Regions from separate parts of the Clostridium pabulibutyricum genome, predicted to be linked through region 1. Evidence: riboswitches for the same ligand, from Rfam matches in the RefSeq annotation. Region 1 holds a riboswitch; each other region holds the start of a gene.

Region 1 (8,327 bases):
TTTTACCTGATAATGTAGTTTCTCGATTAAATGATATGCCTGCTGAAATATAGTAATTCATTAACCTTACAGCTTCTCTAGCACATTTTATTTGCAGATTATCATCTTTCCACGATCCAATCTTTGCCATCATCTCATCAGTATTTATTCTTATTTCATTCTTATTCTCATTATAATAAATTAATTTGTATATGGAACTCTTTCCAGCACCATTTACACCTGAAAATATAGTATATATCTTCATGTTATCCCCTACTTATAACTTTCATTTGATTTCTTTGAAGAATCATATTTGATATATTTGCATAGAAGTCTTTTTCTTCTGCTGTTTTTGCCTTTTGAAATAATTTCATCACATCACTATATGAATAACTTAAAAAAATATCGTATAAACTTTTTTCTCTATTTTCCATATAATACACCTCCAAATAAATCTAAATTAATATTTGAATAAAATTTATCTTACTTATTTTCCTTTGATTTATTTTTATTTATACATCTCATGTTAAGGTTCAACAAACCTGTGTAAAATAGCCATTCTTTATTTTCATTATATACCCTGAAACCTTATAAATAAAGAGTTTCTTTGAAATTTTTCCAACCGTTTTTCATTTTTCAAAAATAGAATAAAAAAAGTACTCTAAACCACTAAAATATATAGCTTTAGATCACTTTTTAATTTTACGGAGGTTGGAAAAATTCTCAGAAGTCAAAAACTTAATAGACATGCCACAAGACCTGATAAATAACCTTCTTTAAATTTTTTTAATGATTTTTCATATTAATAAAAAATATAGGAGATCACTATAAATCATTGAAATTAGAGCATTCATAGCAATTTTGTACAAAGATATGCTTGGAAACTTAGAGACACAGAAATTTGTTTTCCAATGTACAACAAACTGCCTGTCCTCAAAACAGCTCTTGTCCCAATTTTCAAGATAGCCGAAAATACATTTCATATGTTCCGGGGAAACAGTTTCATCGCTGATTTCGCCAATCACTTTCGCCAGCGATTGCCGTCTTGTATCTAATTCCTCAATCCTGCCGTTTGCGTTTTAAAAAATCACAAATTTTAGCGAATGGCTACACCCTACCAAACAACAGTTTTTTATTCTTGTTTAGCAGTAGTTTATTGTGATTGTATAATTTAGTAATTGTTTCTTTATAGGCTAAATATGTGCAATGACCCTTAATCTCCTATAATTAGCAGTCCAAAAAGTTCCATTCCATAGTTTGGGCTGTACCTTGTCCAACATTTTTTTAAAATTAAATCTTGTTCAACATCTGAAAATCTTTCTAAATTTGTTTCAAAAAACTGTTTTGCCCAATTGCATAAACCTTTCTCGCAATCTTTCAAGGGCGTTGGATGATCATAATCATATATTTTTTCAATAAAAAATCCGTGTTTTTCTAACAGAAAGCCAAATAAATCAACGATTTGGAAATTAAATCTCGAGATAAAAGGGACTTCCTACGTCCTGTAAAACGCTCCCAAACCATTGTTCTATGGTTTTGATATTTCCGCATTCACCAAATTCACAAACAAGTTTTCCAGAGGACTTTAATGACTGCTGTAAATATGGCATTTCTAATACATTCATTACTTTAAAGTCCAATTTTGGATACTCCTACTTCGCTTTTTCAATCATATCCGAAGAACCATCAATGCCTAAAATGTAGTTACAAAGTTTTGCTAACTCCGCAGTTAATACACCTGTTCCACAACCTAGATCTAAAATTTTTTAGGTTTTATCATTAGGAACAAATTCCAGAGGCCCTTTCCCATATTCGACAACAAAGTCGTGCTTATTGTCATATAATTTTGAGTTTCATTTCATTTTTTCCTCCATTTCCGATGTATAAATTAATCTTTTATCCTTTACACATCAATCGACTACGCAATAACTATATACTTGGATAAATAACCATGTTATAAATAACACATTGTTGCTGATAAGGATTGTTATAGGCATGAAAAACATTAGCACGAAAGCAAAGTGCTTGTTTTTCTTTTAAAATAATTTTTGTACTTACTTCTATTTCTAACATCCCTTGTACTACTAAAACGTATTCTTCCACACCATCAAGATGCTTTTTAAACTTATGGTGATATTCCGCATCTAATTCTATGTAGTATATTTCTATATTGAGAGTAGGATCAAAAGAAAAAATTGGGAAAGCTCTCATTCGTACATTATCTTCGATAATAGGCTCTTTGGATTGCGTATCATCTATTTCCAGTTCCTCGAATAAAAAAGATAGAGGAACCTTTAATCCTACTGCTATTTTCCAGAGTGTTGTAATAGTGGGAGATATCGTCTCATTTCTATTTGCCCTAGCATAGGCTTGCTAACATCTGTAAGTTTAGCAACATCTTCAATGGTAAGATTTCTAGTCGCTCGTATTTCTCTTAATCGTTCTCCTATTTTGTAGTATAATGTTTATTGTAAGACATTAAGGGGCACAGCCGTCATGACAAAAAAATACAAATATGCCATAGCTGACAAAATATTTGCTATATTCATCGTAACATTAATGATAGTACTTGTAATTACAATACCAATAGCTCTATTTTGCATGGGAATATTACTAATGTTTAAGAAAAATATTATAATACTGAAAGGTACCGGAAATATCCAATATATATTACTCGCCGCTAAATTTATGTTATTAACAATTATTGTACTATATATATTCTCACTTATTTTCAACTCACTATTTCAAGAAAGCAGCGGTATGAAAAAACATATAACAGGCTTTACACTAATGTATTCAACAATACTCTTATATAAATCACTGTATTCCTATTTTTCAATTAACTCCCTTAATGCAAAATTACTAATAAGAAAAGAAGGCATCTTCTGGGTTTCAATATATTTATTTAGTTTATATGTTTTTAAAGAAGTAACTTTTCGTCTAATAGAAAAACTCTATAAAAAGCTAATACTTAGCAAAAGAAAATAAATGCTATTCAAAAAAATTTGCATACTTAGAAGATATATGGTATGATTTTCACAAAAAGGGAGCATATTTAAATATGCTGAGAGGAAGTATATACTTCGACCTATAACTTGATTCGGATAATGCCGACGTAAGGAAATATTTAATTTATGCTGTTTTATATGCTTTATGAGTATAGATGGAATGTGCCTTACAAGGTATATTCCATTTTTTATATTTAAAAAGCAGTGGGGGAGCGCCCAAAGCTTTAAATAAAACTACAACTAAATAGCGAGGGAACTTGTATTTCAAGGTGAGAGGAAGCTTTTGAGCTTCGACCGACCAATATGATTTGTCATATAGGGAATTGCTATTTGGTTACTCTAAAATTATACCTGCAATAATGATGTTTATTTCCTATGTGATAAATTTAGAAAATAAATATTATTATGGAGGTATTTTATTATGGAAAAAAACTCGAAACTATTAAAAAAACTTATGCTGGCAATGATGGTGGCAATGGGAGTTGTGATTTCACCAATTCTTCGTATAGAAGGAATGTGTCCTATGTCTTCTGTTATAAATATTACATGCGCAGTTTTTCTGGGACCATGGTATGCACTGCTGTGTGCTGTTTGTATTGGAATCATCAGAATGTTTATTATGGGAATTCCGCCTTTAGCTCTGACAGGCGCTGTTTTTGGAGCTTTTTTAGCAGGGCTTCTATATAAGACATCCAAAAACACTTTAATTTTTGCAGTTTTAGGTGAAGTTATAGGAACAGGCATAATAGGTGCTATTGTCTCATCACCCATTATGACATATTTCTGGGGTAAAACAGGACTTTCACTTATGTTTTATATTCCTTTATTCTTTACGGCTACAATTATCGGTGGAACAATTTCCTTTATTTTTTTAGGGGCATTAAGCAAAACTGGAATGCTTATAAAGATTCAAAAAGACCTGGGGGTAAAAATCTATGACAAATCAACAGATACTGATAAACAATCTATTGCAAATAAAACACAATATTAAAATAAAAAAACCTCTTATTCATTATATTACAAATCCAATTTCAATAAATGATTGTGCAAATGTAATACTCTCTATTGGGGCAAAGCCTATCATGGCCGAACACCCTCTGGAAGTTTCTGAAATTACATCCGCATCTGATGCGCTTGGAATTAACCTTGGAAATATAACCGACGTCAGAATGAAATCCATGTTGATTTCAGGCAAAACGGCCTTTAAAGAAAAGATTCCTCAAGTAATTGATCTTGTTGGCGTTGGCTGCAGTAAATTAAGGCTTAATTATGCAAAAGAGTTTATTTCTCAGTGCCATCCAGATGTAATTAAAGGTAATTTATCTGAAATAAAAACAATTTGTGGTGTTCAAAGCAATGCAAAAGGAATAGATGCAGGCGAATATGATAAGCTGACAGATGCCAATATAGAAATCATGAAGAAATTATCTCTTAAAACAAATTCTATTATTGCAGCCACTGGTGCGGTGGATGTAATAACTAACGGCAGCGAAACATGTTTAATAAAAAACGGCTGTGAAATGCTTTCAATGGTAACAGGTACAGGATGTATGGTTACTGCGCTTATAACAAGTTATATTTCTTCATCAGATATATTTTATGGTACTATTTTAGCTGTATCGCTTATAGGAATATGCGGAGAACTTTCTCAGCATGTTACCGGTATAGGAAGCTTTAGAACTGCTCTTATAGACAATTTATTTACAATTTCTGATAATACTATAATAAATGAAATCTATTTAAAAATTCTCTAGTTTCTCTTCCAATATCCTTTGACTTTGTATAATAAATATATGGATTTTGAACACTCATTTTAACCAAATTTTTTTTATCACTTTGTGAAAAACAATTTTCATCTTCCCTTGGATAAGCGGCTGTATAATACTCAGCATATACTCCAGATATGGAATGCGGCATAAGTACATATGGCCCATCAATCTTTGCTTTTTTCAAAGCCGTTCTAGTCTCATCTACAATAGTTTTCTTTCCTCTCCCCACCGAATATACATGAATTTTTTTATTATCAACCTCAATCATCCTGCCTAATGGCTTTACATCATTTCTTTCTCTATACTTTCGCACCTGAGCCACTGTACAGACAACTACAGACAATACCAATAATAAAATAAAGCCCTTTGCTAATATTCTTGATATCTTTTTAAGCATTATTTCCACCTTCCTCATATACCATATTTACATAGTTACTACTTATAAAAATATAAAATAATGTCATTATTCCTAAATATACCCCCAAAGAAATGGTAAATTGAATTTTAAAAGAAAAATTCATTATTTGCTCCAGCATCCTCATCGCAACCATACTATGTAATACAGCTATACTTCCCGGCAAAATAAAAAACATCATAACCTGCATATAGACAGATTTTTTTATTTGATTTCTACTCATACCAAGTTTCTTCAAGATAACATATTGCTCCCTATCCATAAATGCATCCTTTAATATCTTAAAATATATTGTGCTGAACATTGAAAGCATAAATATCACAGACATTACCATACCCAGAAAATAAAATATTTCAGCCGCATAATAATCCCAGGTGTGTTGATTTATATATGTGTATATTTTCACTTTAGCTGCTGACTTTTCAATTTCAGATATTAATTGATTATAATTTTGATTTTCTTCAATTTTGACAAAACTTAAAGTTCTCTCCTTGAAACCTTTTTTTGCCTTTTCATATTCTCTATCTTCTAATACATATACATTTTTGATTCCAAACTTATCTATAATTCCGGTAAAAGGAATGTCATCCTTTTGAGCCTTTATAAAATAATCCTTATTATTTATCTCTATTTCCTTTTCATCAAGATTAAAAGGAGATGATAAAGTTGATGCGCTGGATATAAAAACAACTCCTTTTCCTTTAGGCTCAATATAGTTTGGATATTTATAATGTATAAATTTAAAATTCTTTCTTAAAGTTGAATTGCTTATTATAACCGCTTCACGATTATAGTCTACCTTTTTAGTGTAATTTTTATATGAGACATTTCCCAATATAAATTTATTTTCATTGATTTGATTCTTTAGAATCATCTTTGACATTTTCTGTTTTGAGGCTTTGTCATAGGTTTCATAGCAAAAACTATACGGTGTCTCCTTTACCTCCTGTCTTTTTGCAATTTCCTTAAAAGACAGACTAAGTCCAAGAGCCGTTATTGCTGCTGCACACAATATAGCTGTCATTGCAAGATTTCTATAATTGTCTCTGAGTCTGAAATAAACATTTGAAATACTTAATAATCTGGCTTTTCTGTATATAAATTTTTTATTTTTAATTATTCTATGAAAAACTACAGCCATAAAGCTTTGAAAAAAGAAATACGTACCAATTGAAACGCATAATAGCGCCAAAACAGATGAAAGCATCAAATCTATCTCCCATTTTTTAATCATTACTGCAGCTGCATATCCAAATAAAATAAGTGTTATTCCTAAAACGCCTTTAAAATATTTTAGTCGCTGAGGCCCCTCTTTTAACTTTACAGCATTCATCATATCTATAAGCTTGCTTCTTTTCACTATTCTATATTTTCTGTAAGCTACTGCCGCAAAAATACATGAGAATACCAAAATTACTGTATATATTGAATTTAACGATATCTGGAAAGGTATATCTACATTTAAATGAATTGACTTTGCTAAAAGCATAAAGAATAATTTGGATAATATTATTCCAAATACAAGTCCGCTTAATATTGAAAGTACTCCAATAAACAAGCTTTCTATAATAAATACTTGAGTTATTTTTGATTTTTTAACACCGATCAGCATGTACAATGCAGTCTCTTTCTGCCTATTTAACATAAAAAATTTATCTGCACTAAATATAAAGTACACTACCGTACATATTAAAACAAATCCACACGAAATACTAACTGTAGTTGCAGCTTGAAGTCTTTGACTTATTGATATAAAAGCATAATTATTTTTTATTGATAAAAAGTTATAAAGTGCTGCGGCAGATACAGTTGTAATTAAAAGATATAGTTTATATACCTTTATATTATTTTTAAAAAGCTTATAGGAAAGTCTAAAACAATTCATTTCTTTCTCCCCCCATTATCGCCGTCATATTGATAACCTTTTTAAACATGTCACTTCTTACTCCACTGCTATTTATCTCACCGCTTATAATTCCATCTTTAAGGAATATAACTCTGTTTGCATAGCTTGCAGCTCTTGAATCATGAGTCACCATTACAATTGTAGTATTAGAAGTTTTATTTATATTTGTAAAACAATCTAAAACTTCCGCAGAAGATTTAGAATCCAAAGCTCCTGTTGGTTCATCTGCAAAAATCACCTTTGGAGCAGCAATTACTGCCCTCGATATCGCTGCTCTCTGCTTTTGCCCTCCAGAAAGCTCATACGGATACTTATCAAGGTATTTCTCTATGCCAAGAAGCCTTGTAATATCATGAATTCTTTTAACTATTACCTCAATATTCTCATCATTTAATGTCATAGGCAATGCTATGTTATCTCTTATTGTCATAGTGTCTAATAGATTAAAGTCTTGAAAAATAAAGCCAATTGTCTTTGCCCTAAATCTTGCTAAATCATCTTCTTTTAAAGTGCTTATATCCTTCCCGTCAATTATGACTTTTCCCGAGGTTCCCTTATCTATCGTAGACATGATATTTAGAAAAGTAGTTTTTCCTGACCCTGAAGGACCCATTATACTAATAAACTCCCCTTCATTAATCCCTAGGTCTATTTTTTTTAATACTTCATTTTTATTAGCCAATCTTCCATAATTCTTAGTAAGACCTGATACCTCTATAATTTTTTTCATATATCATCACCTCATGTCTACAGTATAATTTACATTCAACTCATCTTCCATCCATTCAGGTTACAAATCATGCCCTATTGTGACATTGGTGTAACATTAAAGTAATCTGACAATTTATAAAAAGCCAGGATAAATTCAGTGTATTTTCCCTCTTCACTTTTCACCTTTAAATCTATATTTAATTTACTGCACATATTTTTAGCATAATATAACCCTATACCTGTCGATTTGGTTCCCGTTCTTCCATTTCTTCCCGTGAAACCTTTATTAAATATTCTGCTTATATCCTCTTTCGGAATGCCAATGCCATTATCCTTAATGTGTACATAATAAGCCTTTTTGTCTTCTTCACTAAATATATGAACCTTACCATTTTCAGCTGTATATTTACTGCTGTTATTTATAATTTGAGAGAATATATATTGAATCCACTTTTTATCACTTATTATATTAAATTCTTTTATATCCATCGTTATTTCAATATTTTTGCTCATAAAAAATTCTGCATTTTCTCTTATGG
Region 2 (8,327 bases), on a different contig from region 1:
CTTCGGAACAATTAAGTGCTACATCCCAAGAAATTGCATCATCTGCACAGGACCTTTTAAGCAAGATTCTAGAAGTTCAAAACTACACCGATAAAATAATGGAGCAGATAACTGGTACTCAAAAAATATTAGACTTTATAAACGAGGTTTCAAGAAACACCAAACTTTTGGGGCTCAATGCAGCAATAGAGGCCGCTCGTGCCGAAGAATACGGCAGAAGCTTTTCAGTCGTAGCGAATCAGATTCAAAAGATGTCGAAAGAAAGTGCTGATGCTGTAACAAATATAAAAAGTATGCTGGATTCAATAAATACAGTGGCTGAAAATCTTCAGCGGAAAGTAAATGAAACTACAGATATATCAAATATTCAAGCTTCTTCCACAGAACAAATAGCAGCTTCAGCAGAAGAGCTTAGTTCCTGCACTGCAAATATCTCTGAGATTGCTAAAATAATCTAAATTTTATATAATAAAGATCTATAGTTAATTTAAAAGGAGATAAAAATATGGATATTAAAAACATATCTGTCCTTGGCACAGGTACAATGGGTCACGGAATCGCCCTATTATCTGCAATATCCAAACTTAATGTGAAAATATACGGCAGGTCAGACGAAAGCCTGGCTCGTGGATTCTCTCTGTAAAAAAGAAGTAATTTTAGCTACAAATACATCCGGTCTCAGTCCTACAAAGATAGCCGAAGGTACAAAATACCCTGAAAGAGTTGTTGTTGCCCATTTTTGGAATCCGCCTCAGCTCATACCCCTTGTTGAGATTGTACCAGGTGAAAAAACCTCTAAGGATACAATAAGCAAGACAAAAGAATTAATTGAATTCATAGGTAAAAAACCCGTATGCATGGAAAAGGAGTGTCCTGGTTTTATAGGGAACAGACTTCAGCTTGCTCTCTTGAGGGAAGCCATGTATATAGTGGAACAGGGATTTGCAAAGCCCGAAGAAGTAGACAAGGCCATTGAATACGGTCATGGAAGGCGTCTTCCTGTAACAGGCCCGCTTATGAGTGCAGATCTTGGCGGACTGGATATATTCTATAATGTATCTTCCTACCTTTTTAAAGAACTTTGTGACTATAAAGACCCGTTTGACATGATGAAAGATAAAGTAGCTCATGGCAATCTCGGAAGTAAAAGCGGTGAAGGATTTTATAAATGGTCAAAGGAAGCTACGTATGAAAAGCAGAAAGATAGATCTGACGTGCTTCTTTACTTCCTTGATAAAGATAAAAACAAAAATAAACTAGAAAGCCACTAACACTAAAGTGGCTTTCTAGTTTATTCACTTCTAACCTTTTTAATAAAATTACATTTTGAAACTACAATATACATTAATATTGTCAAAATCATGTCAGGCAGGGTATTTCCTAAAAATATATCAACATGCATTAAAATTCTATACAGTATAAATCCCAAAAACCAAATAATGATATTCTTCATATTAAATCTTTTATTGGAAAAATCATTTTTAAATATGAAATAATCTGCAATCTGAATAGCTATCATTGGAGCAAATGCCGAGCCTATAAAATATAAAAAATCAGTTATATCATCCATGGGATAAATACTAGCTAGAATTACTCCCAATATAGTTACAAATATCCCAAAAAACTTACTTTTGAAGTTTTTATATATCGTCTGCATGGATACACCGGCAGAAAATGCATCCATGAATGTTGTCGTAACTGTTGAGAAAATTATAATAAGCAATCCTGCAATACCTGAACCTGCTTTAATTATCACACTTGCAATATCGCCTTTTCCCGTATATATTACAGCTGCCATTCCTATTATGTACATCCATGTGCTTGTCAAACCATATATAATAACACTGACAACAGTTGCTTTAAAAGGTTTTTCTGCTTCCCGTGTATAGTCACTTATAAGTGGAAGCCACGAAAGAGGCATCGCAACTGCAAGTTCCACAGCAGCCCCAAATGTCATTGCACTTTTGCCCATAATAAACTCTGAATTCCCTGTAAAAATATATTTACAAAGCCAAATCGTCAATACAAACAGAGCAGCCATTGCAACTGAATTCAATTTGCCGAGATTGTTTATACCAATTGTTATCCAAAGTATAATCAAAATTCCTATTATAATACACCAGATCCACATTCCAACACCCATGATCCTGTTTGCTGCAACTGCACCGTCATATATCATAATTGAAGTCCATCCAGCAAGCTGAATTACATTAAGCACCGAAAACAATATGCTGCCTTTGTATCCAAAGCTTGATCCAACAGCCTCCATAGAACTTTTTCTTTTCACTCCGCCTATAATACCTGAAAGGAAAAGCATGAAACAGCCAATAATATGCCCTACTATTATTGCAGCAATTCCTTTCTTGAATCCAAGCTGTGCAAAATAAGTACCTGTAATTATCTCTGCAATTGAAATACCTGCCCCAAACCAAATAAGCCCATTGCTGAAGAGTGAAGTTTTTTTATCCGCCATACTTGACTAAAACTCCCCTCTAAATGCAAAAGCATGGTTCATAGGCCCACTTCCTCTGCCAAGATTGAGCATGTCTCCAAGTGCACCTGATATATATTTCTTTGCTTTTTCAATTGAATTTTCAAGATTGTATCCTTTTGCAAGGTTTGACGCTATTGCACTGGATAGGGTACACCCTGTCCCATGAGTATTTGGATTTTCTATGCGCTTTCCATAAAACCATTTAAAAGTTCCATTACCGTACAGAAGATCATTTGCATCATTAAGATGATGTCCACCTTTACAAAGCACTGCACAACCATATCTTTCATTTATAAGTTGTGCAGCCTCAACCATATCATCCTCAGTCTTTACATTAATCCCTGAAAGTACTTCAGTCTCAGGAATATTTGGGGTTATAACATCAGCCATAGGTATTAATTTATCCTTTAGAACATCTATGGCATCATCGCTTATAAGTTTTGAACCACTCGTAGCTACCATGACCGGGTCAATAACTATATTATTCGCCCTAAAATTTTTAAGTTCTCCAGCTATTGTACATATTAACTCACCTGAAGATACCATCCCTATTTTCACCGCATCCGGATAAATATCGGTAAAAACAGCTTCCAGCTGTTTTTTTAAAAATTCAGGAGTGACATCCATAATCCCAGTAACACCGGTAGTGTTTTGTGCAGTAAGTGCAGTTATAGCACTCATGGCATAAACTCCATTTGCAATCATTGTCTTAATGTCTGCCTGTATACCGGCGCCTCCACAGGAATCACTTCCTGCAATTGTTAATGCTGTTTTCATGTTTCTTCCTCCATTTCTGTGTATTTTATGCAGCAAGTCAATGCATTAATTTTAATATAGCGACAAAAGGTGGTGCCCCCAATTTGCCGCTTTCATAAATTCATGAATACATTTCAGATAATACACAAAAGCTATGCACATACTCGCAGAGTATATACACAGCTCTAAGCTTCCATGTAAAACATATCCCTACGTTGGCATTATCCAAATCAGGTTATGGGTTTAAGCAAATTCAGCTTACTCTCAGCCCGTTTTTTTACGAGCACCCCTATTGTATTCACAATTTAATTATACTATATGCAATTTAAAAATCAAGCATTTAACTACTCAGCCAATTTTCTTCCAAACTCCTTGCACTGTTCTTCTGAATCATCTTCAGGACTTCCGTTCACAATTAATCCATCATCTACAACATCAGAGCCGTAATCACTCTGTACCTTTTCTGTCCAATCTTCCATCCACTTGCCTGTTCCCCAACCATACGAGCCAAACAAACCTACTTTCTTACCTTTTAAAGCAGCTGCAGCAGATTCAACAAATGGTTCCATTTCAGCTTCTTCTACAACTTCGTCTCCCATTGCAGGCGAGCCAAGTGCTACTACGTCAGCTTCCTCTATATCTTTAACCGAAGCTTCTGAAACATTTAAAAGTTTTACTTCAGCTCCTTTTTCCTTTGCTCCATCTGATATTAAAGAAGCCATAGACTCCGTGTTGCCTGTTCCCGACCAATATATAATATTTACTTTTTTCAAAATAACCACCTCCGAGTATATTGATAATGGATTTCATTATCAATTATTATATTATATATTTTTTTGCTGTTTGTCAACATGCTAAAGCATAAATTTATAAAATTATTCTGTTTTTTTCTATATTTAAAAAAACTTTCCATGGTATTTATTTTACCATGAAAAGTTTTTCCCTAATGAAAGCAAGGTCTCATGCTCGCCGCACTTATACCCATTGTTGAAAAATTATGCAGAAATGCAGATGTAGTAGGCCTTATAAAACCAGTCAATCCCATTAAAAGGAGTGATGTATTAAAAATTAATATGAAATTATAATTATTCTTTATCTTTTTCATTAATTTTTGACTTAAAATCCTTATAGTTACAAGATTCCTTAAATCAGATGACATCAATGCTATATCTGCAACTTCTCTCGCAATGTCAGAACCATCCTTCATCGCTATGGAAACATTTGCCGCAGCCAATGCAGGTGAATCATTAACTCCATCTCCAACCATTATAACCTTGTGACCTTTTTTCTTTAACTCTTCTATAATCCTTGCCTTATCCTCTGGAAGCACCTGGGAATAATAATCATCCATTCCTAGCTTCTCGGCAACTGCCTTTGCAGTTTTTTCACCATCTCCCGTCAGCATAATTACTTTCTTTATTCCCGTACCTTTGAGACTCTTTATTACATATTCAGCCTCATCTCTTATAGGGTCGCTTATACAAATAAATCCAGCCGGATGGTTTCCTATGGCAAGATATATAATAGAATAGCCATCGCCTTCACGCTCTATAACCGATTGCTGCTCATCAGACAATTCCACTCCCTCGTCTTCGAAAATAAAATGGTAACTTCCAACCAATACCTTTTTATCTCCTATGAATGAAGCTATTCCATGAGCCATAACATACTCAACCTTTGCATGCTCCTCTTTATGATTAAGTTTTTCATCAGCCGCCTTCTTTACTATGGCTCTGGCTGCACTATGTGGAAAATGTTCTTCAAGACATGCTGCTGTTTTCAAAACATATCTTGAATCGAATCCTGCGAAAGGAACAACTTTTTCAACAGTAGGACTTGCAGTTGTCAAAGTTCCTGTCTTATCAAATATTATGGTATCCGATTCCTCCACAGCTTCAAGATACTTTCCACCTTTAACCACTATCTTATAATTCGACGACTCTCTCATGGCCGAAATAACCGATATAGGGGTTGAAAGCTTAATTGCACATGAATAATCTACAAGAAGTATTCCCAATGCTTTCGTTATGTTTCTCGTGAAAAAATATGTAGCAATTGCTCCGATAAACGTAAATGGAACAATTTTGTCAGCAAGCCTTTCGGCTTTTCCCTGTATGTCTGCCTTTAAATTTTCGGATTTGTCTATCATCTCTATTATTTTACTTATTCTGCTTTCAGAACTTAATTTTTTTACTTCAACTATAATTGATCCCTCTTCTACAACAGTCCCTGCATAAACTACATCATCACTTTTTTTCTCCACTGCCAGAGATTCTCCTGTCATAGAAGACTGATTAATCATTGCATCTCCATCACGTACAATACCATCAACAGGTATCATGTTCCCCATATTGATTCTTATATAATCACCAACTTTAAGATCATCTATTGATATAAGAAACTCCTCACCATCTTTTACCATCCATACACTTTCAATATTTATTGCCAAATTTCTTGCAAGTACATTTTTGGTCTTGTTCTTTGTATACTCTTCAAGAAGATTGGATACATTCAGAAGGAACATTATGGATCCTGCTGTTGAATACTCTCCCTGTCCAATCGCGGCTGCAACAGATGCAGCATCCAGTACATCAACATTTATACGCATATTGAACAAACTTTTCAATCCATTTCTTAAAAATTTAATGGATCTGTAAAACATTATGAATTTTCCTATATTCACCGGTAAAAGGAATTTTATAAACATTCTACCGCTAATCATGCCAAAGAGTGATTTTCTGAATTCAATATCAATCTGCTTTGACGTATCAAAACTTTGATCACTAATTTCAGACAGTTCACCTGGATTCAAGGCACTGATCAGCTTTAAAATTTCACTTTTAAAACTTTCTTTATAAAATATTAAAATACTCCCTGTAATATGGCATGATTCTGCTTTATAGACATATACATTCCTATTTAAAAAACAATCTATTTTATAGCTATCTTCTAAATTAAAAGCAAATCTTCCACATCTAACCCTCAATCTCCCCGGCATATCGTGGACTATACTATAATTCACCATATCATCTCTTTTCAATAATTGAGGTTTCATAACTTGATTATTATGGAATGCATGAAACCATCACATATATTTTTCTATTTTTCGCTGCTACAGCACTGCTTGTCCTTTTCAACCTGTTTGCTAGCTTCGTAACACATATCCTGTGCATCTTCCCTTATCGTTTCATATAAATTTTGTGCATCGTTTTTTATTTTCATACCACCGGCCAATGTCTTGACATAAAAATTCTTCGCCATCTTACTCTTTAAAAAACCCAATCCTAAAGTTCCAAGTGCAACTCCCGCTGTAAACACCACGGATTTTTCATTTTCAAACAATTTTTTCATCTCATCGCTTCCTTTTTATGATAATAATTTTCATTCTCATAATATCATCATAATTATAAACTAGTCAACACAATTACTGAACAATTTTGAAATAAAATGGCAAGTCCCCGATAATTTTCATCATCAGGGACTTTTAGCTTATTTTTGAACTTCTGCTGAATAGATATAAAATTCCTCGTTGTCCTCTTTATAAAAAGTAACAAATCCCATTTTCTTCGCAAATTCAGCAAGCTTCTCTATTCCAACAAGCATACTTGAATCTACTTTTTTTTCCACTCCACGATGATTTGAATTTATAGTTTCCTTTCCTTCTACATGTGCTATTATGATTTTCCCATTTTGCCTTAACAAATCAAAGGACTTTTGGAAAAATTTCTTTTTGTCAATAAAATGAGGATAACATGAATATGCCATTATACAGTCATATTTATCATCTGAGTTATACTTGTAATAATCACTTATTTCAAAATCTAAATTTTTATATTTGTTTTTTTTCTTTGATATTGATATCATATTTTCAGAAACATCAAGCGCAGTTATTCTTCCTGTCTCTCCAACTTTATCCTCAATATATGGTATGAGAACTCCTGTACCACTTCCAATATCGAGCACATTATCCCCTTTTGATAAACCTGTGCTTTCAATTACATGTCTTATTTTCTCTTCTGGTTTGCAGCATATATCGTCCCAGCTTTCAGCCATTTGGTTAAAAAATTCTCTATTGTCCATTTTCAACTCCCCTTTTAATTAAATTTTTTTGAAGAACACTAACTACAATCGGTATAAATACAAGCTGAATTATGATACCTGGAATTCCAGTAACAAACAGTCCAGAAACAACATATTTGAAATCAAAAGGCTGTGCCATAATAATATGTAATATCAGAAATGTTCCTATCATACTCACTATTCTACCACCTATCATCCCCAAAATTAACGACGTATACATTCCTACACCTAATTTATTGTATAAAAATGATATCAAAAATGCATATGCAGCCAACTCAATTACCATGACATATAAATATGGTATGGGCGGCATACCAGTGAATAAAGAACTAAGTATTGGAGCTACTGCTCCAACCATGACTGAATACTTCGGTTGAAGTATAAATCCTCCAATCAAAACAGGAATATGCATTGGAAGAAAAATACTTCCCGCATTGTTTATTCCATGAAAGAAATACGGCAGTATCAATGCTATCGCAACAAGCACTGCCGCTCTGACCAATTGTATTAAATTTTTTCTGTTTTCCATACTAAAACCTCCCTGCAATAATTTATAATATTAAAACACATGCAACTATCATACCAATATAAGTAATAAGCTTTTATCTATAATCATCAGTTAAAACATGAAATCAATTTGAGAAATATCTCATATTGATAAAAATAATATTATCAATATGAGATATACTAAAAGTATGGAGGTATATAATATGAATCTACGCGACAAAAACATAATATTAACAGGAGCATCTTCTGGAATAGGAAGAGGACTTCTCAAAAAACTTGTAAGCTATAATACTAACATTATTGCAGTATCGAGAGATGCAAATAAAATTCCAAATTACAGTAAAAAAATAATTTCCTTTTCGTGCGACATATCAAAGCCCGATGAAATTGACAAACTTTTTGACTTTGCTGTTGAACAATTAAAAACCATAGATATTTTTATAGCAAACGCAGGATTTGCATACTGTGAAGAATTGACCGACCCAAATTG
Region 3 (8,327 bases), on a different contig from region 1:
ATGGCTACAGGAGATATTTCAAGAGAAGGTGCCGATACTGCAATTCCTTTGTTTGTCTCCAAACCAAAATGTTTTATTTTGTTTTCTTTTCTACCTGAAACTACACCACAGTAATCAACTATTTTTACCATGTTCTTTGTCGGCAGGTTTATAACACATTCGCCGGTTTCTTTTATGTATTTGTAGGAAAGACGTTCAGGACGTATTCCCATTGCTATAATTGGTTCTTTTGTGCATACGGTACTAACCCAGGCAGCTGTAAATATGTTCAATTTTCCAGATTTGTCTTTTGACGTTACAAGTACCACAGGTGTGGGATTTAGCATTGCGCTTCCCTTAAAATTTAGTTTTTTCATTTTGCCCTCCATAAAATGTCTTGCTTATTTTATACCTTTTTTATTTTATAATTTTTCAATTCCAATGTCCATATAAAAGTAGTAGGACAAAGCGCTTTTTATAGTTGGTTGCATATAATCAGTAAATATTGTAATATATAATGTATCTATACATTTAAAGGCTATTTAAGGATGTATTAATTATGAATTTTGATTTTATAAATGTTTTTAATTATATTTCAGCTTGTATGCTTATTTACATAACTGTTTTTATCGTATTTTATTCGTATAGGACTTTAAAGAATTCAATTGAAAATGGTCTTGTAAAAAACGTTTTTTTAGATATGACTATTCACGTGAAAAAATTTGGTATGGTAAAATATATATGTTATGAAAAATATAATATGTGGAGATTCTGTATTCAACCGTATTCAAATAATATTCAGCCAATAAAATATTAATTTTAAAGGAGATTATACATTGAATATTATTTTGAATTTATTTACTGAACTTCTCCAGTGTATTTTTAGTTTCACGGGGGATTGGGGTATTGCTGTCATTATCTTTACTTTGCTTGTGAAGTTTGTACTTTCCCCACTGTCTTTTAAACAAAAGATTAGCATTTTTAAACAGCAGGGAGTCCAATCCAAAATAGAAAAAATAAAGGCCGAGTATAAGAATGACAATAAAGGCTCCGGTAGTCATAGGACTGTATTTTATATCTTCAAGTGTATTTTCTTTTGCAGAAGATGTAATCTTCAGGGTATATTTTAGAAACAAGGGCTTTGTGTAGGAAATTGGAAGGCATTTAACATTTGAATGCCTTCTGTTGTTTGTTTTATAAGATATACATATTTGAACATAATATAAGAAAACATAGTTTTAAACTGATTTATATTAGATTTATAAACAACATAACAGAAAAGGAATGATTCTATGAGTGAAAACAAAGTTGCTTCAAACTTTATAAAAAACATGATAGAAGATGATTTGGAGTCCGGCAGGTATAAAAGTATAATGACAAGGTTCCCACCGGAGCCCAACGGATATTTACATATAGGCCATGCGAAATCCATAGTTTTAAATTTTGGCCTGGCAAATGCATTTAATGGAACGACAAATTTGAGATTTGATGATACGAATCCTATAAAAGAAGACACAGAATATGTTGAGTCAATAAAAGAAGATGTAAGCTGGCTTGGATTTAAATGGGACGAGATTCGTTTTGCATCGAACTATTTTGATGAGATGTATAATCGTGCAGTACTTCTTATCAAAAAAGGAAAGGCATATGTTTGCGACTTGAGTGCAGATGAAATGAGAGAGTACAGGGGAACTCTTACAAAGCCAGGGATAGAAAGCCCTTATAGGAATAGAACTGTAGACGAAAATTTGAGGCTTTTCAATGAAATGAAAGATGGAAAATTTCAGGACGGGGAAAAGGTGTTGAGAGCTAAAATAGACATGGCTTCGCCTAATATAAATCTCAGAGATCCTGTAATATACCGTATAGCACATGCTGTTCATCAAAATACTGGCAGCAAATGGTGTATATATCCAATGTACGATTTTGCACATCCTCTTGAGGATGCAATAGAAGGAGTGACACATTCCATATGTACACTTGAATTTGAAGACCATAGACCTTTATATGACTGGGTCGTACGTGAGTGTGAAATGGATAATGTACCAAGGCAGATAGAATTTGCAAGGCTGAATATGACAAATATGGTTATGAGCAAGAGAAAGCTTAAAAAACTTGTAGATGAAAATGTTGTAGATGGATGGGATGATCCGAGGATGCCTACCATTGCAGGACTTAGGAGAAGAGGATTCACCCCTGAATCGGTAAGGAATTTTTGTCATGCCATAGGTGTGTCAAAGGCAAGCAGTGTAGTTGATTCTCAAATGCTTGACTATTTCCTTAGGGATGATCTTGAAAAGAAGGCACCAAGAACAATGGCGGTGCTTAGACCTCTCAAACTTGTTATAACCAATTATCCTGAGGGAAAAGTTGAAGAATTTGAAGTCGAAAACAATCCTGATGATCCTAATGCAGGAAAGAGAAAAGTGCCTTTTTCAAGAGAAATATACATTGAGCAGGAAGATTTTATGGAAGAGCCTCCTAAAAAATATTATCGATTGTTTATAGGAAATGAAGTAAGACTCAAGAGTGCTTATTTTGTAAAATGCAATGAGGCGGTTAAAGATGAAAATGGAAATGTAGTTGAAATACACTGTACTTATGATCCGGAGTCAAGAGGTGGAAGCAGCCCTGATGGAAGAAAAGTAAGAGGAACAATTCACTGGGTTAATGCAAGTACTGCGGTTCCGGCTGAAGTAAGGCTCTATGAACCTTTGATACTTGATGAAAAAGTTGAGCAAAATGATTCTTTTCTTGATAATATCAATAAAAATTCACTTGAAGTTCTTGAAGGATTTTTGGAGCCTAATATAAAAAGTGCAGGGCCGGGAGAAAAGTTTCAGTTCTTCAGACATGGATATTTCAATATGGATCCCAAAGATTCAAAAGATGGCAAGATTGTATTTAATAGAATAGTTTCTCTTAAAAGTTCTTTTAAAATAAAAAAATAGTAAAAAAATAGTAAAAAAATCAGGTAAACTAATGTTTGGAGTTTACCTGATTTTTTTTAATTTATGCTTATACAGTATTTTTTGCCCATTTTAACTGGATGGTATGATTTTTTTGCTTTTCTGAGTCCTTCAAGACCAAGGTCCTGTTCTCTGTTTATATATGGAATATCCGACATATAATTTTCGAGGAAAGTTTTGTTTACAAAGGTGTAAATTCCGTCTATGTTTGGAAGACCTTTTTCTATGTGTATTATTCCCATATTTGAATTTACTTTTTCTCCTATTGTAAAAGCGGATATATTACCGTCTACATATACAGCGAGAGCCATTAAGTTCAAAAATTCCATGTTACTGCACAGTTCTTTTATTCCATCGAGTTCATAATACAAGTATTTATCGCTGCTTTTTCTTTCGTTGTACCATATCTCAGCGGCTTTCAGAAAGTCGTCCTTCACTCCTGGTTCGAAAAAATCTTTTATTTCGTAATTATAAGATTTAACGAATTTGTTGTAATGATTCTTTTTTGAGTGAAGTTTTTTACCGGATAATGTCATTAATTTTTGAGTATCATATATGTAGTCGAAATTATCAACATCTTCTCTTATTGTAAATTTTTCAGCATACAGTTCTTTAAGGTCTCTTACAAAAGCTTCTTCTGCATCACAAAATAAAATTTCCATATTAGCTGACATAGAGTACTCTATTAGTTCTTCTATTATGCTTTTGAGATTATCTTTTGTATAGCCGATTGGCTGCATAAAATGATATTTTCCATCGAAGCCTTGTTTTTTTATGACTATTGAATTGTCAATTGAAGTATAGCTTATATCACAGCCTTTTCTCCATATTAGTAAAGATGTAAAGTTATATTCGCAGGTATCAAAGTGATATCCCTGAAGATATTTGTCAAAGACAGCTTTGTCGTCAATGGTCAGGGGTTTAAATTTTAGCATAAAAATTCTCCTTGTCAATCCTATGATTATTTTTTTAGTGAAATTATTTATTTGAAAAGTTCCACTCGTTTTTTAGTAGCCCGTACAGATACATGTCAAATCTTTTATTATCTCTGTGTATAAATTCTCTGTAGGTACCTTCTTTTTTAAAGCCTGTTTTTTCATATAAGTTTATTGCAGGTGTATTATAGCTTAAAACCGTAAGTTGTATTTTGTGAAGATTAAGTTCTTGAAATCCAAATTGTATGGTAAGATTTAGTGCATCATATCCAAGTCCATGTCCTCGGTTTGAAGCAGATCCTATTCCTATATATATAGTTGCAGTTCCATTGTTCCATAGTATATTCTCATATCCTGTGACACCTATTAGTTTTTTGCTTTGAATATCTCTTACAGCAAACATGAATTTGTCTGGAGATTTTTTTGTATCTTCTACCATGGATTTCAATTCGCTGCATGATCTTGGAAAAGATGTAATCATGTCATAGTTCCTGAGAAAAAACTGATCATTATACCAGTTTTCAAGTGTAGAAATATCATCCTCTTTGAAGGACGTCAGTGTTATGTTTGAGCTTTTTAGCAAATTTTTTATCAAGAAAGTTCCTCCTTGTAAAAATTAAATAATAATAACTTTTTTATAATATTATAACTTATATAGGCAATATAGTTCAAATGTAAATTGAAAATTGTACGTTGATTTAATTTATTTAAGTGATATAATAAAAACTGCAAGTACTTGTGACAATTTAATATTAAATACGAGGAGAGGTCATAGTGATGATCTGAGAGTGGAATGTTATTCCTTATTCTTATAACCTGATTTGGGTAATGCCAACGTAGGGAGAGTAATATATATATCTATACGCAGATTCTCCTAGAATTTGTGTGTTTTTATTTTGATAGAGTATTTTTTTACTGAGGCATTTATATGCCTCTTTTTTATATTTATAGAATATTCACAAATAAAGGAGGGCAGATATTATGAAAATAAATGGGAAAGATATGAGTTTCCCTGAGGGAACAACTGTATTTGAACTTTTACAAAGTTTAAATGTGGATTCTACAAAAGTTGCGGTTGAAGTTGATTTAAACATAGTCGAAGGGAATGCTTTTAAAGCATGCAGATTAAAAAAAAATTCATCAGTTGAAATTATCCGCTTTGTAGGCGGGGGATGTTGAGAATTAAAATAAAAAAGTATAAATGGAGGAATTAATTTATGGACAAGTTAGTTATTGGTGGAAAAGAACTGGAAAGCAGATTGTTTTTAGGTACAGGCAAGTATTCTTCCGACAGTGTACTTCCGGAGGTGTTAAAAAGTTCAGGTACAAATGTAGTCACGGTTGCACTTAGGCGTGTTGATATGAATTCTAAAACAGGTAATGTTATTGACTTTATAGGAGATGAATATACACTTCTCCCAAATACGTCTGGGGCAAGATCAGCAGATGAAGTTGTGAGACTTGCCAGACTTGGAAGGGCTGCAGGATGTGGGAACTGGATAAAAATAGAGGCTATTCAGGACAATAAGTACCTTCTGCCCGATAATATAGAAACAGTGAAGGCTGCAGAAATACTTGTAAAGGATGGATTTGTAGTATTGCCATATATAAATCCTGACTTGTCGACGGCAAGGAGACTTGTGGATGTCGGAGCAGCTGCTGTTATGCCACTTGGATCACCTATAGGATCAAATAGGGGTATAAGAACCAGAGAGATGCTAAAAATACTGATAGACGAAATAGATGAAGTACCTATAATTGTTGATGCAGGTATAGGAAAACCTTCTGATGCAGTAATGGTTATGGAAATGGGAGCTGACGCTGTTCTTGTAAATACTGCAATTGCAACATCAAAAAAACCGGTGCGTATGGCAGAGGCATTTAAATATGCTGTAAAAGCAGGCAGGGAGGCTTTTAATTCGGGACTTGGAGAAGTTAAAGATTCAGCCTCGGCATCTTCACCGCTTACAGGTTTCTTAAGATAGGGGGATTGTGATATGGAAATAGGAATTTATGATGAGATAAGAAAATATGACGACTTTGATTTTGAAGGTTTTTTTGAAAATGTTCAGGATTCGGATATTGAGAATATACTTTGCAGGGACAGAATAAATAAAATGGACTTTTTGGCACTCTTGTCTGAAAAGGCTGAGAAATATCTTGAACCCATGGCAGCAAAAGCCCATGAAATAACTGTTAGAAATTTTGGAAAAAACATAGTTTTGTATACTCCAATATACATTGCAAATTATTGTACGAATAAGTGCATATATTGTGGATACAATGTTGAAAACAAGATTGTGCGCAAGAAGATGACGTTTTATGAGATTGAAGAGGAGGCGAAATCTATAGCAGAAACAGGTCTAAGACACATAATACTTTTAACAGGAGAATCAAGGTATTATTGTCCTATGGAGTATTTGAAAGGAGCAGTGAAAATACTTAAAAAATATTTTGATTCCATATGCCTTGAAATTTACCCTTTGGAGGAGAACGAGTACAGGGAACTTGTGGAGCTTGGGGCGGACAGTTTGACGGTTTATCAGGAAACCTATAATCAAGAAGTTTATAAAAAGGTTCATCTTGCAGGCAAGAAAAGGGATTATAGATACAGGCTTGAAGCTCTTGACAGGGGATGCAGGGCTGGAATACATTCTGTTGGAATGAGTGCACTTCTTGGACTTGATAAATGGAGAAATGAGGTGTTCTTGACAGGAATTCATGCAGCTTATATGTCAAAAAAATATCCGGCTGTGGAAATAAGCATGTCTGTGCCAAGGATAAGACCTCATGCAGGAAGTGAAATAAAGATATACGATGTCACTGACAGAAATTTAGTACAAGCTACACTTGCATACAAGATATTTCTTCAAAGAGCAGGAATAAATATAACTACAAGGGAAGGTAAATATATGAGAAACAATATGATACCTCTTGGAGTTACAAAAATGTCGGCGGGGGTAACAACGGAAGTTGGAGGTCATTCTCTTGGAAAAGATGAAAAAGGTGATGGTCAGTTTGTAATATCCGATGGAAGATCTGTGGATGAAATAAGAGCGGAAATAGAAAGCAAAGGGTATAATCCGGTGTTTAAAGATTGGCAGTTTTGTTGATGAAGAACAGTATGATTTTCAAGTTGAAGGAAAATAACAGGATAATTTCTGTTACAAACAGGAGTATTTGTGGACAAAATAATTTCTACAAAAAAATAGAGAGATGTGCAGAACTCGGTACGGATGCAATTATGCTCAGGGAAAAAGATCTGCCGCACGAGAAAATACTTGAAATGGCAAAAAGAATAAAGAACATAATAGAAAAGTATGGAACATTGCTTATAGTAAATGATGATCTAGAGGCAGCTTTAAAATCGGAAGCATTTGCTTTTCACACAAGTTTTAAAAAGTTTAAAAGTATGAATAGATCTCATTCAAGTTTAAGGATTATTAAAAATTCAAAAATGAAGATTGGTGTATCTGTGCATAGTTTGGATGAAGCTAAAGAGTCGGAAAAGATGAATGCAGACTATATAGTTGTCGGAAATATATTTGAAACTGATTGTAAAAAAGGATTAAAGGGAAAAGGACTTGAATTTTTAAACCAAATAAATAAAAAAGTAAAAATACCTGTTATTGCAATAGGTGGAATTGGACCGGAAAATATAATAAATGTTTTTGATACTGGTGTATATGGAGCTGCTATAATGTCCTATGCCATGAATGTAGAAGATTAGAATAAAAGCAGTGTGCAAATAGAATTTTGCACACTGCTTTTATTCTGAAAGATCATTTATATTTTTCACTAATATATTGAGATTGCTTATGGAAGAATTTAATTCTTGAATTTGATCAAGTTGTTCTTTGGAGATTGAGGAAGAGTCTATTTCTTCCGATACATTTTTGACTTCTTCATTTATCTCTTCAAGTATAGAATTTATTTCAGATACTGATTTGTTTATGAAATTTGACAATTTTCGTATTTCATTTGCTACTACTGAAAATCCTTTTCCCTTGTCCCCCGCCCGGGAAGCTTCAATTGCAGCATTTAGCCCAAGAAGATTGGTTTTTGAAGCTATGTTTTTTATAAATATAAGTACTTCATCAGTATTTTGGGTTTTTTGTGCAGTGTCTTTTATCTGACTTAAGATGTTATTGTTGAAGTTCACAGATTCTTCTATACCAGATTTTAAGGTTTCAGAGGTAGTTGAAATATCTGAAATTGCATTTGAAAGTATTTTTGATGACTCTATAAATTTGTAATGACGTTCTAAACTTTTAACCAGCACTATACTTCCAATTATGATATCGTTTTCTTTAACTGGAATACCAATGGCTTTTATTTCTGTACCGAAAATTTCTTTTGGAACTATTGTTGTAACAGTTTTTTTGGATTTTATGCATTCATAAGCAGCACCTTTTGGTCTTAGAGGATCTCCCGGTTTTGCATT
Region 4 (8,327 bases), on a different contig from region 1:
AATAATAAATGTAAAATATCTTATTATGTACAAAACCTAAAGAAAGACAATACCCCGTATTACATGATACTTATATGCAATAAGAAAGATACAAAAAAAATAATTAATGTAGGTGAAATGAACATAGATGATTATGGCAGGGCGGATATAGGATATGAATATCCTGTAGATAATATATGCAACAGTGGTATATCTATAGATAAAATATCAGGGGCGGCCATTATCAGAATTTTAGATAAAAATATAATATCAGTTATGAGCGGGTTTTCAAGTATGGAGGTACCAAATTGGAGATCTTTTGATTTTATAGGTAAAAAATCCGTACCTGAAAAACAAAAAATCAAGGATACTGAGAATAAGAAAGCTGACAAGAATGATAAAAGGGATAAGGACGAAAATAAAAGTATATTTGATAAATATGAAGAAAAAATAGAAGTGAAAAAGGCTAAAAAAGAAAGTAAAAATGAAGATATTCTAAAAGACGAGCCTTCTGTTGAAATGGGTAAGAAACAGAGATTGGATAAAAAACAGGAACAATTTACAAATAAAATTTCGGATCTTGTAAAAGAAGAACATAAAGAGCAGCTTGAAAAGCTCAAAAATGAAAATAAAACAGAAGACAAAACGGAAGACAAAGAAAACTTGAAGGTTGAAACAGGAGACAAAGATGAAATTTATATAGACAATTCATCAGTTGAATTGGATAAAGATACGAGAAGTGAAGCAGATGACAGGTCTGATGATGAGTTTTTCGATAACTTGATAAGTGGATTTCAAGAGACATCCAAAGTCAGTAGTGAACTAAAAAGGTGTAAGTGGTATGAAGTGCCGACAGGCAATGGTCAAAACATGTATGATACAAGTGACTATGATAAATATACCTTTATTTATTATCCTATGACTTCTTACTATGGTTATATAAAGAATTACTCGCATTTTTTAATGGGATACAAATATGATGGAGATGGAAATGTAAAGTATATGATTTATGGTATACCGGGTACAAAGGATAAAAGCCAACAGCCATATGAGGGCAGAACGGGATTTGTAACATGGGTGCCTGAAAAAGGACAGGATGATTTTGGATATTGGTTGATGTTTTATGATTTTAGAACGGGTACGGTAGACATACCAGTGGAAAATTGCGGGGCATGAAGTTAATAACTGTAAGTAAGAAAAAGTTGGGCTTTTTGTTAATGATTTTGGGAATCACAATTGTGATATGTACTCTTGGAAGAGTTTTTATGAATAAGTTGGAATTTACGGTATCAAGTGATGAGAATTTGAATAATTTACGCCAGTACAGTGAGCTTGGTGGAAGTGTAAAGTATGAAATACCAGGTTCATGGCAGATTGTCAGACAGGATACTTTTGGGAGTGAAGTGCTTTGTCATACTGATTTTAAAAATAAAGACGGAAAGATAAATGGTTTTTTCCAGGTTTGGAGATCGAATGGAAACCTGGAAAAATTCCTGACGAACAGTAAGAAAATATCCAATAAGCAGAATAATTTATACAAGAAATATTCTTTGGAAAGCAAGAGGATGAATGGCAGAAAGTTATATCTCATAAAGTATGATATGACAAAGGAAATAGGAGGAAGTTATGTGGGCGAGGAATACTTTCTTGAAGGAAACAACAGGTTTTATAGATTTACTTTTTTTGTGAAGGAGAAAGATTTTAGTGAAGCTATGTCTTCACTGTTTGAGCGTATAGTTAAAACTTTGAAATATAATTGATATTTTCTTCCTTTCAAGTTTTGTTATTAATTGAAAGGAAATTTTTTTATAGAATTATATGTTATAATGATTGATGAAACTTTTTAGGTTTAATTAGTTAATATATTCACGAAAGGGAGTAGTGAAAATGGGTAGTTGTAATGATTGTCCAAGTAATTCAAGTTGTAATGTACAAGACAAAAATAAATGTAGTAAGTCTACACCTAGGTTTGGCACAATAAAACATATAGTTGGTATTATGAGCGGAAAGGGGGGTGTTGGTAAATCTACTGTGACAGGTGCACTGGCAATAAGATTAAAACACAAGGGATACAAAGTCGGTGTTCTGGACGGTGATATAACAGGTCCTTCAATGCCGCGTTTTTTTGGCATAAATAAGGAGAGAGCAAGTATGACTCCAATAAATGGAACTGATGATGTGAAATTTTCCACTGTTGATACAGGACTTGGCATTGAGGTAATGTCATTGAATCTTCTGACTGAAAAAGAAGAACAGCCTGTTATATGGAGGGGACCTGTAATTACAGGAGTTCTGAAGCAGATGTATTCGGACACCCAGTGGGATGAGCTTGATTATCTTCTGATAGATATGCCTCCGGGAACTGGAGATGTGGCTCTTACAATAATGCAGGATATACCTCTTGATGGAATTGTCATAGTATCAACTCCACAGGATATGGTATCCATGATAGTCAAAAAGGTAGTTATAATGGCAGAAAAAATGGGCATAAATGTAATAGGTGCTGTAGAAAATATGTCTTATGTAAAATGTAAAAACTGTGATGAAAAAATAAAGTTATTCAGTAAGAAATCAGCAGTAGAACAGGCTGCGTATCTTGGACTTCCGCTTCTTGCCGAACTTCCTATGGATATTGAACTTGCAGACAGCATGGAAAGTGGGAATGTGGAAAAATACATATCAAATTCAACTGACTATGATACGCTTATAGACAATTTTATGAAGAAGTTAAAGCTTCTCTAGTATGTGAATGAAATTTTATGAATATATATAAGAAAATCTGCAAATAACTATACTATTATTTCACAAGAAAGGTGATGAATGCAAATGGAAGCATCAGTTGATAAGGAAGCCTGTATAAGCTGCGGACTGTGTCCGGATACATGCGGGGATGTTTTTGAAATGCAGGATGATGGAAAAGCTGGAGTAATAGTTAACGAGGTTCCAGAAACAAGTGAGGACTCTGCCATGGAAGCAAGGGACAATTGTCCTGTAAATGCCATATCTGTGGAGTAGATTTTCAGTATAAATTAAATTTATAAAAAGCTGTGTTTTGAATGCACAGCTTTTTAAACATTTGTAAAATTATTTTCCAGTATTATGGGCAATGTTCTTTTTAAGTATGGATTCAAGCTGCCTGAAAGGAAGCAATCCTATTATGACCATGCATATAATTGATTCTATTAGCAAATATCCTGCATTTAGTGTAAATGAATAAACAGCGGGTGACATTCCTTTTGGTGCAAAACTTCCGAAAAACAATATACCGGAAATAAAATGACATACAAATCGGGCGAACATTGCAATGGCTGTTCCTGCGAGTTTATGATTTTTAAAATATCCTGCAAGCCCAATTGCCATGAAAGGAAGAGGATAATCAAATAACACCTGAACTGGTTGTAATATATAGGGATCCAGTATCAAGGTTATGATGCCATAGAGAAAACCGGTTAACGAACCAACTTGAGGACCATACAGAAACGACATCAAAAGTATTGGAACCATGCTTCCTAGAGTTATACTTCCACCTTGGGGAAGATGATATATTCTGAATACTTTAAGTATTGTCGCCAGGGCAAGAGCTATTCCAATTTGTGCTATGAGTTGTGAGTTGAGTTCTATTTTTTTAACCCTTATTATAAATAAAAGTATAATTATAAGGGCTATAAGTGCAAATATAGAACTTGGATGTGAAATTACTTCCTGAAAATTTTTAAGCAGTGACATAATAAAAAAAGACCTCCTTTATTTGCTTTGAGGTACTAAAAGGAGATTTGGCTTTTAAGTATAACTATTACGAAATAATATAGAGCTTCCCTTCGCTGGTATTGTCCAGATCAGGTAAAGGGTTAATAAAGTTATTTCTCAGCTTTCAAAAGCACCCCTAGCATTAACACTATTATACTACGCAGTGTGTATTCATTCAACACATTGGCGGAATTGACATATTTGCACTGACTTTTGAGGTGAGTTTTGCCTGGAAAGGTTCTATATTCAGTCTGTCACCTATTTTTGAATGATGTGGAATATAGGAGACTGATACATGCATGGTTCTTCCGTCCACAAGAGATATTGTAGCTTCCATGTTGTTTATATCTATTATTTTTCCTATCATTTTTTTACCTCCATATAATTTTTGGTTGTGATATAATTATTTTGGTTAAGATAACTATAATTATTCATAAGCAAGGAATTTGAAGTTAAACTCCATTAACTTTAAAATTACGGCTTAAATGTGAATTGATATTTCTACGATTAAATAGTACAATTATATACAATATATAGTAGTTTGGAGGATGGGTAAATGCTACATGTTGTAAAAAGAGATGGAAGAAAAGTAGAATTTAATTCTATTAAAATAACAAATGCCATAAAAGGGGCATCTGATGAAATAGGGTGCGATTTAAAGGAAAGTGAATTTATTGATTTAACTAGAGAGGTTATATCACGTATAGAAAAAATCAATCTTGAAGAGATAGATGTGGAAAATATACAGAACATAGTTCAAGAAGTTCTTATGGAAAAAAAGTATACCAGAATAGGGTTTGCATATTCAAATTATAGACAGGACAGAAATAATATAAGAGAAATAAAGTCTGATCTTATGAAAGCTATTGACAAAATAGGTGTAGAGACTGACAGGGACAATGCAAATGTAGGAAACAACTATAGTTCTAAGCTTTTAAGAATAGCAAGTGAATCAAACAAATGGCACAATCTTGCAAAGATGCCAAAGAGTCTTGCAAAAGCTCATGAGAATGGTGACATATACTATCATGATTTGGATTCCTATAATTTGACTATCAATTGTCTTCATATTCCAACAAGAGAAGTGCTCCTAAGGGGATTTAATACAGGATATGGATATATAAGGCCGCCTAAGCGAATAGAATCAGCAGCAGAGCTTTCATGCATTTTGCTTCAGTCATCTCAAAATGACATGTTCGGAGGACAGTCGCATCCTGATTTTGATAATGATATGGGAATATTTGTTGGACCTACAAGACAGGAAATAATAAAGGAATTCGAAGGAATTGGCATAAGTGGAGACAAGGCAAGGGAAATAGCGGAGAAGAAACTTAGAAGAAGTGTAGAACAAGCAATGCAAGGCATAATTTACAACTTGAATACTATGCACTCCAGAGCAGGTTCACAGGTACCTTTCAGCTCTATAAATATAGGTGTGCCAAGGTCAGACGATGCAGCTCTTATTTGTGAAGTGTTTTTGACGGAATATGAAAAAGGACTTGGACAGGGAGAACAGCCTATATTTCCAAACATAATATTCAGGGTTAAAGAAGGCGTCAATAAAAATCCGGAAGATCCTTACTATTATTTGTTTAGAACTGCATGCAGAGTGGCAGCAAAGAGAATGAATCCTACTTTTATGAACATGGATGCAGATTTTAACAAGGTTTATTATGATAAAGGGATACTTCCATCTACTATGGGATGCAGAACTTATGTATGTTCAAATGTCAATGGAGATGAAGGACCAAAGGGAAGAGGAAACATAGCACCAACTACAATAAATCTTCCGAGAATAGGAATTCTGTCAAAGGGTAGTGTAGAAAAGTTTTTTAAACTTCTTGATGAACGATTGGATCTTTCCAGACAATCGCTTATGCACAGGTATGACACCCTTAAGAACTTAAGGCTCAAAGACCTTCCGTTTGTTGCAGGACAAAAGCTTTTAAAAGGTTCTGAAAATCTAAAGGATGAAGATTCTATAGAACCTATATTGAAGCAGGGAACCTGGGGCATAGGTTTTATAGGACTTGCAGAAACCTTGATTGCAATTACAGGGAAGCATCACGGGGAAGATGAAGCATCAAGAGAACTTGGAGTTAGGATTATAACTCATATAAGAAATTATACTGATAAGCTTACAAAAGAAACTCATCTGAACTGGAGCTGTTATGCTACTCCGGCCGAAGGTTTAAGTGGAAAATTTATTGTAAAGGACAAAAAAATATTTGGAGAGATAAAAGGAGTTACTGATAAGGATTATTATACTAATTCATATCATGTACCTGTGGGTTTCCCAATATCAATAAGAGATAAGATAAACATTGAAGCACCATATCATAAACTTTGCAATGGAGGACATATAAGTTATATAGAATTGGATGATTATCCATCCGAAGATACAGTTTATGATATAATAAACTATGCTTACAGCAAGACAAATATAAGTTATATAGGAATAAATTTCCATATAAGATACTGCAAGAGCTGTGGAACTTATCTTCACGGAGAGGATAATTGTCCTAAATGCGGCAGTAGTGATATCCAGGGAGTATCGAGAGTTACAGGATACCTTTCATTGGATGAAAGATTTGGAGAAGGAAAAGTTGCCGAAAGAAAAGACAGGATATCGCAGGCTACAGGACGTCAAGTTTATTTTAAATAATATTGAAATTTAATTCAAGGGGATTATAGGTTATGGAAAACAAGTTAGTTAGGTTGGCTGGGATTGCTTATGAAAGCCTTGTCAACGGACCTGGACTTAGAAGAGTATTTTTTGCACAGGGTTGTGGTCATAACTGTGAAGGCTGTTTTAATCCCTCAACCCATGATTTTAATGGCGGACAGCTGATGAAGGCTGATGATTTGATTGACAGTATTGCTTTGAATCCTTTAATAAAGGGAGTTACGTTTTCAGGCGGCGACCCATTTTATCAAGCTGAAGCTTTTGGATATATGGCCAGCAGGATAAAAAAACTTGGACTTGATATATGGTGTTATACGGGATACAAAATTGAAAACATACTGAACAATGACGTTGTAGAGGCAGGAACATATCTTCTAAGCAACATAGATGTTCTTGTCGATGGAAAGTTTGAAGCTGACAGGCTGGATCCTAATCTTAAATTTAGAGGCTCCAGTAATCAGAGAATTATAGATGTAAAATCAAGTATGAAAAAAAAAGATATAATATTACTTGATATTTAGAACATAATAAGTAATAATTTAGTTGATATTGTACAAGGAAGTGATACTGTGGATAATAATTCTGAAATTGAAGTTTGCTCTTGTCATGAGGTTCATAAGGGCTGTATAGAAAATGTAAAAGAGAGTATGCTTTCAGAAGAGACTTCCCTTATGTTGTCCTCGCTTTTCAAGGTGCTCGGTGATCATACAAGGATAAAGCTTATGTATGCTTTATTGAAAAGTGAACTTTGTGTTTGTGATATAGCTGAGGTTTTAGGAATGAGTCAATCGGCAATATCCCATCAGCTGAGGATATTGAAATCTGCTCATCTTGTAAAATTCAGAAAGGAAGGAAAACAAGTATATTATTCCCTTGATGATCAGCATATAAATCAGCTTTTTAGTGCAGGGCTTGAACATGTAGAACACAGTTCTTAAAAAATAAAACTCCCCGTGTAATTTATAAAAATTGCATGGGGAGTTTTATTTCATATGCTGTAATTTAATATTTTTACTTTGTTAAATTCTTTTAGGCTTTTATCAAGCTGTATTGAATTTGTTCCTGTGTTTTCACTATTTTTAATATTTCTCAAAAAAGTTTCAAGACCGTCAAGCTGAAATGACAAAAGTTCAGTTTTATAATGCATGGGTATTATTAAGTGTGGATTTATTGATTTTGCAACTTTTGCAGCTTCTTTTCCATCTATTGTGAAGTTTCCTCCAACGGGTATGAAAAGCACATCTATATTCTTCAATTTTGAAAGCTGTTCATCTGAAAGCAGATGTCCAAGGTCACCGAGATGACATACCCTGTAACCATCCAGTTCTATTATGAAAATTATGTTTTTACCTCTTTTTGCCCCTTTTGCCTTGTCGTGATAGGAAGGAATTCCTAAAATTGATGTATCTTTAAAGTTGAAGCAGCCAGTTTTATCGATTATATTTTCACAGGTTAGTTCGGAAGTATAGTCATGATCAAAATGATGATGGCTTATAGTTACTACATTGACTTTTTCGCGAAATACCTTGTAGCCGGTTGTATTGTCGAAGGGGTCCGTAAGAATTCTTGTACCACCCGAGGATTCAAGCAGGAAACTTGAATGACCGATATATGTTATTTTCATAGAAATCACCTCATATTTTTATAATATACAACTATTATATAACATATATTTGTGTTTGATTCTTATATATAGATTTATTGGGTATCAATTCAATAATGTTTATATTATAATATAATTTGTAATATTGAAGATTAATTTGTATATATGTGAAATATATAGAAAGAGAGGTGCTAAATTGAAGAAACCTATTTCATACAAACTGCTTTTCAGCATTGTTCTCATATTTTCATTTGTTATGTTTTTAAGGAATGGAGTGGTATATGCTGCGCAGAATTATGATGGCAGTACTAT

What was found. A riboswitch is a leader RNA that binds a small molecule or an ion and turns the genes downstream of it on or off. The one in region 1 is predicted to bind thiamine pyrophosphate.
Region 2: linked by a shared signal. The riboswitch ahead of thiD (bifunctional hydroxymethylpyrimidine kinase/phosphomethylpyrimidine kinase) and the one ahead of thiW (energy coupling factor transporter S component ThiW) in region 1 are both predicted to bind thiamine pyrophosphate.
Region 3: linked by a shared signal. The riboswitch ahead of thiS (sulfur carrier protein ThiS) and the one ahead of thiW (energy coupling factor transporter S component ThiW) in region 1 are both predicted to bind thiamine pyrophosphate.
Region 4: linked by a shared signal. The riboswitch ahead of thiT (energy-coupled thiamine transporter ThiT) and the one ahead of thiW (energy coupling factor transporter S component ThiW) in region 1 are both predicted to bind thiamine pyrophosphate.

Annotation. Positions count from the first base shown of each region.
Region 1 is NZ_JBZAYZ010000007.1:5,480-13,806, reverse strand. Features, by position in the region: partial or broken gene AC4CVH_RS08875 (ATPase) at 1-244, opposite strand, end outside; gene AC4CVH_RS08870 (hypothetical protein) at 246-413, opposite strand; gene AC4CVH_RS08865 (hypothetical protein) at 1,449-1,619, opposite strand; gene AC4CVH_RS08860 (methyltransferase domain-containing protein) at 1,632-1,742, opposite strand; gene AC4CVH_RS08855 (cupin domain-containing protein) at 1,909-2,190, opposite strand; gene AC4CVH_RS08850 (helix-turn-helix transcriptional regulator) at 2,286-2,429, opposite strand; gene AC4CVH_RS08845 (hypothetical protein) at 2,476-2,967, shown strand; TPP riboswitch at 3,013-3,118, shown strand; gene thiW (energy coupling factor transporter S component ThiW) at 3,409-3,978, shown strand; gene thiM (hydroxyethylthiazole kinase) at 3,956-4,741, shown strand; gene AC4CVH_RS08830 (hypothetical protein) at 4,707-5,153, opposite strand; gene AC4CVH_RS08825 (FtsX-like permease family protein) at 5,146-7,056, opposite strand; gene AC4CVH_RS08820 (ABC transporter ATP-binding protein) at 7,043-7,807, opposite strand; gene AC4CVH_RS08815 (sensor histidine kinase) at 7,882-8,327, opposite strand, start outside.
Region 2 is NZ_JBZAYZ010000006.1:123,683-132,009, forward strand. Features, by position in the region: gene AC4CVH_RS08615 (methyl-accepting chemotaxis protein) at 1-458, shown strand, start outside; partial or broken gene AC4CVH_RS08620 (3-hydroxyacyl-CoA dehydrogenase family protein) at 506-1,271, shown strand; gene cytX (putative hydroxymethylpyrimidine transporter CytX) at 1,292-2,473, opposite strand; gene thiD (bifunctional hydroxymethylpyrimidine kinase/phosphomethylpyrimidine kinase) at 2,480-3,271, opposite strand; TPP riboswitch at 3,441-3,551, opposite strand; gene AC4CVH_RS08635 (flavodoxin) at 3,595-4,023, opposite strand; gene AC4CVH_RS08640 (heavy metal translocating P-type ATPase) at 4,194-6,272, opposite strand; gene AC4CVH_RS08645 (DUF6110 family protein) at 6,350-6,601, opposite strand; gene AC4CVH_RS08650 (class I SAM-dependent DNA methyltransferase) at 6,740-7,330, opposite strand; gene AC4CVH_RS08655 (ECF transporter S component) at 7,320-7,859, opposite strand; gene AC4CVH_RS08660 (SDR family NAD(P)-dependent oxidoreductase) at 8,041-8,327, shown strand, end outside.
Region 3 is NZ_JBZAYZ010000002.1:334,932-343,258, reverse strand. Features, by position in the region: gene AC4CVH_RS04960 (flavin reductase family protein) at 1-356, opposite strand, end outside; gene AC4CVH_RS04955 (hypothetical protein) at 539-796, shown strand; gene AC4CVH_RS04950 (hypothetical protein) at 912-1,109, shown strand; gene AC4CVH_RS04945 (glutamine--tRNA ligase/YqeY domain fusion protein) at 1,272-2,930, shown strand; gene AC4CVH_RS04940 (DUF2156 domain-containing protein) at 2,987-3,883, opposite strand; gene AC4CVH_RS04935 (GNAT family N-acetyltransferase) at 3,927-4,478, opposite strand; TPP riboswitch at 4,635-4,744, shown strand; gene thiS (sulfur carrier protein ThiS) at 4,865-5,062, shown strand; gene AC4CVH_RS04925 (thiazole synthase) at 5,101-5,868, shown strand; gene thiH (2-iminoacetate synthase ThiH) at 5,887-6,996, shown strand; gene AC4CVH_RS04915 (thiamine phosphate synthase) at 6,996-7,613, shown strand; gene AC4CVH_RS04910 (methyl-accepting chemotaxis protein) at 7,653-8,327, opposite strand, start outside.
Region 4 is NZ_JBZAYZ010000009.1:102,028-110,354, reverse strand. Features, by position in the region: gene AC4CVH_RS10920 (DUF7922 domain-containing protein) at 1-1,155, shown strand, start outside; gene AC4CVH_RS10915 (hypothetical protein) at 1,245-1,739, shown strand; gene AC4CVH_RS10910 (Mrp/NBP35 family ATP-binding protein) at 1,867-2,721, shown strand; gene AC4CVH_RS10905 (ferredoxin) at 2,806-2,994, shown strand; gene thiT (energy-coupled thiamine transporter ThiT) at 3,064-3,705, opposite strand; TPP riboswitch at 3,776-3,874, opposite strand; gene AC4CVH_RS10895 (hypothetical protein) at 3,902-4,093, opposite strand; gene nrdD (anaerobic ribonucleoside-triphosphate reductase) at 4,283-6,391, shown strand; gene nrdG (anaerobic ribonucleoside-triphosphate reductase activating protein) at 6,424-6,933, shown strand; gene AC4CVH_RS10880 (ArsR/SmtB family transcription factor) at 6,982-7,350, shown strand; gene AC4CVH_RS10875 (MBL fold metallo-hydrolase) at 7,401-8,036, opposite strand; gene AC4CVH_RS10870 (N-acetylmuramoyl-L-alanine amidase) at 8,212-8,327, shown strand, end outside.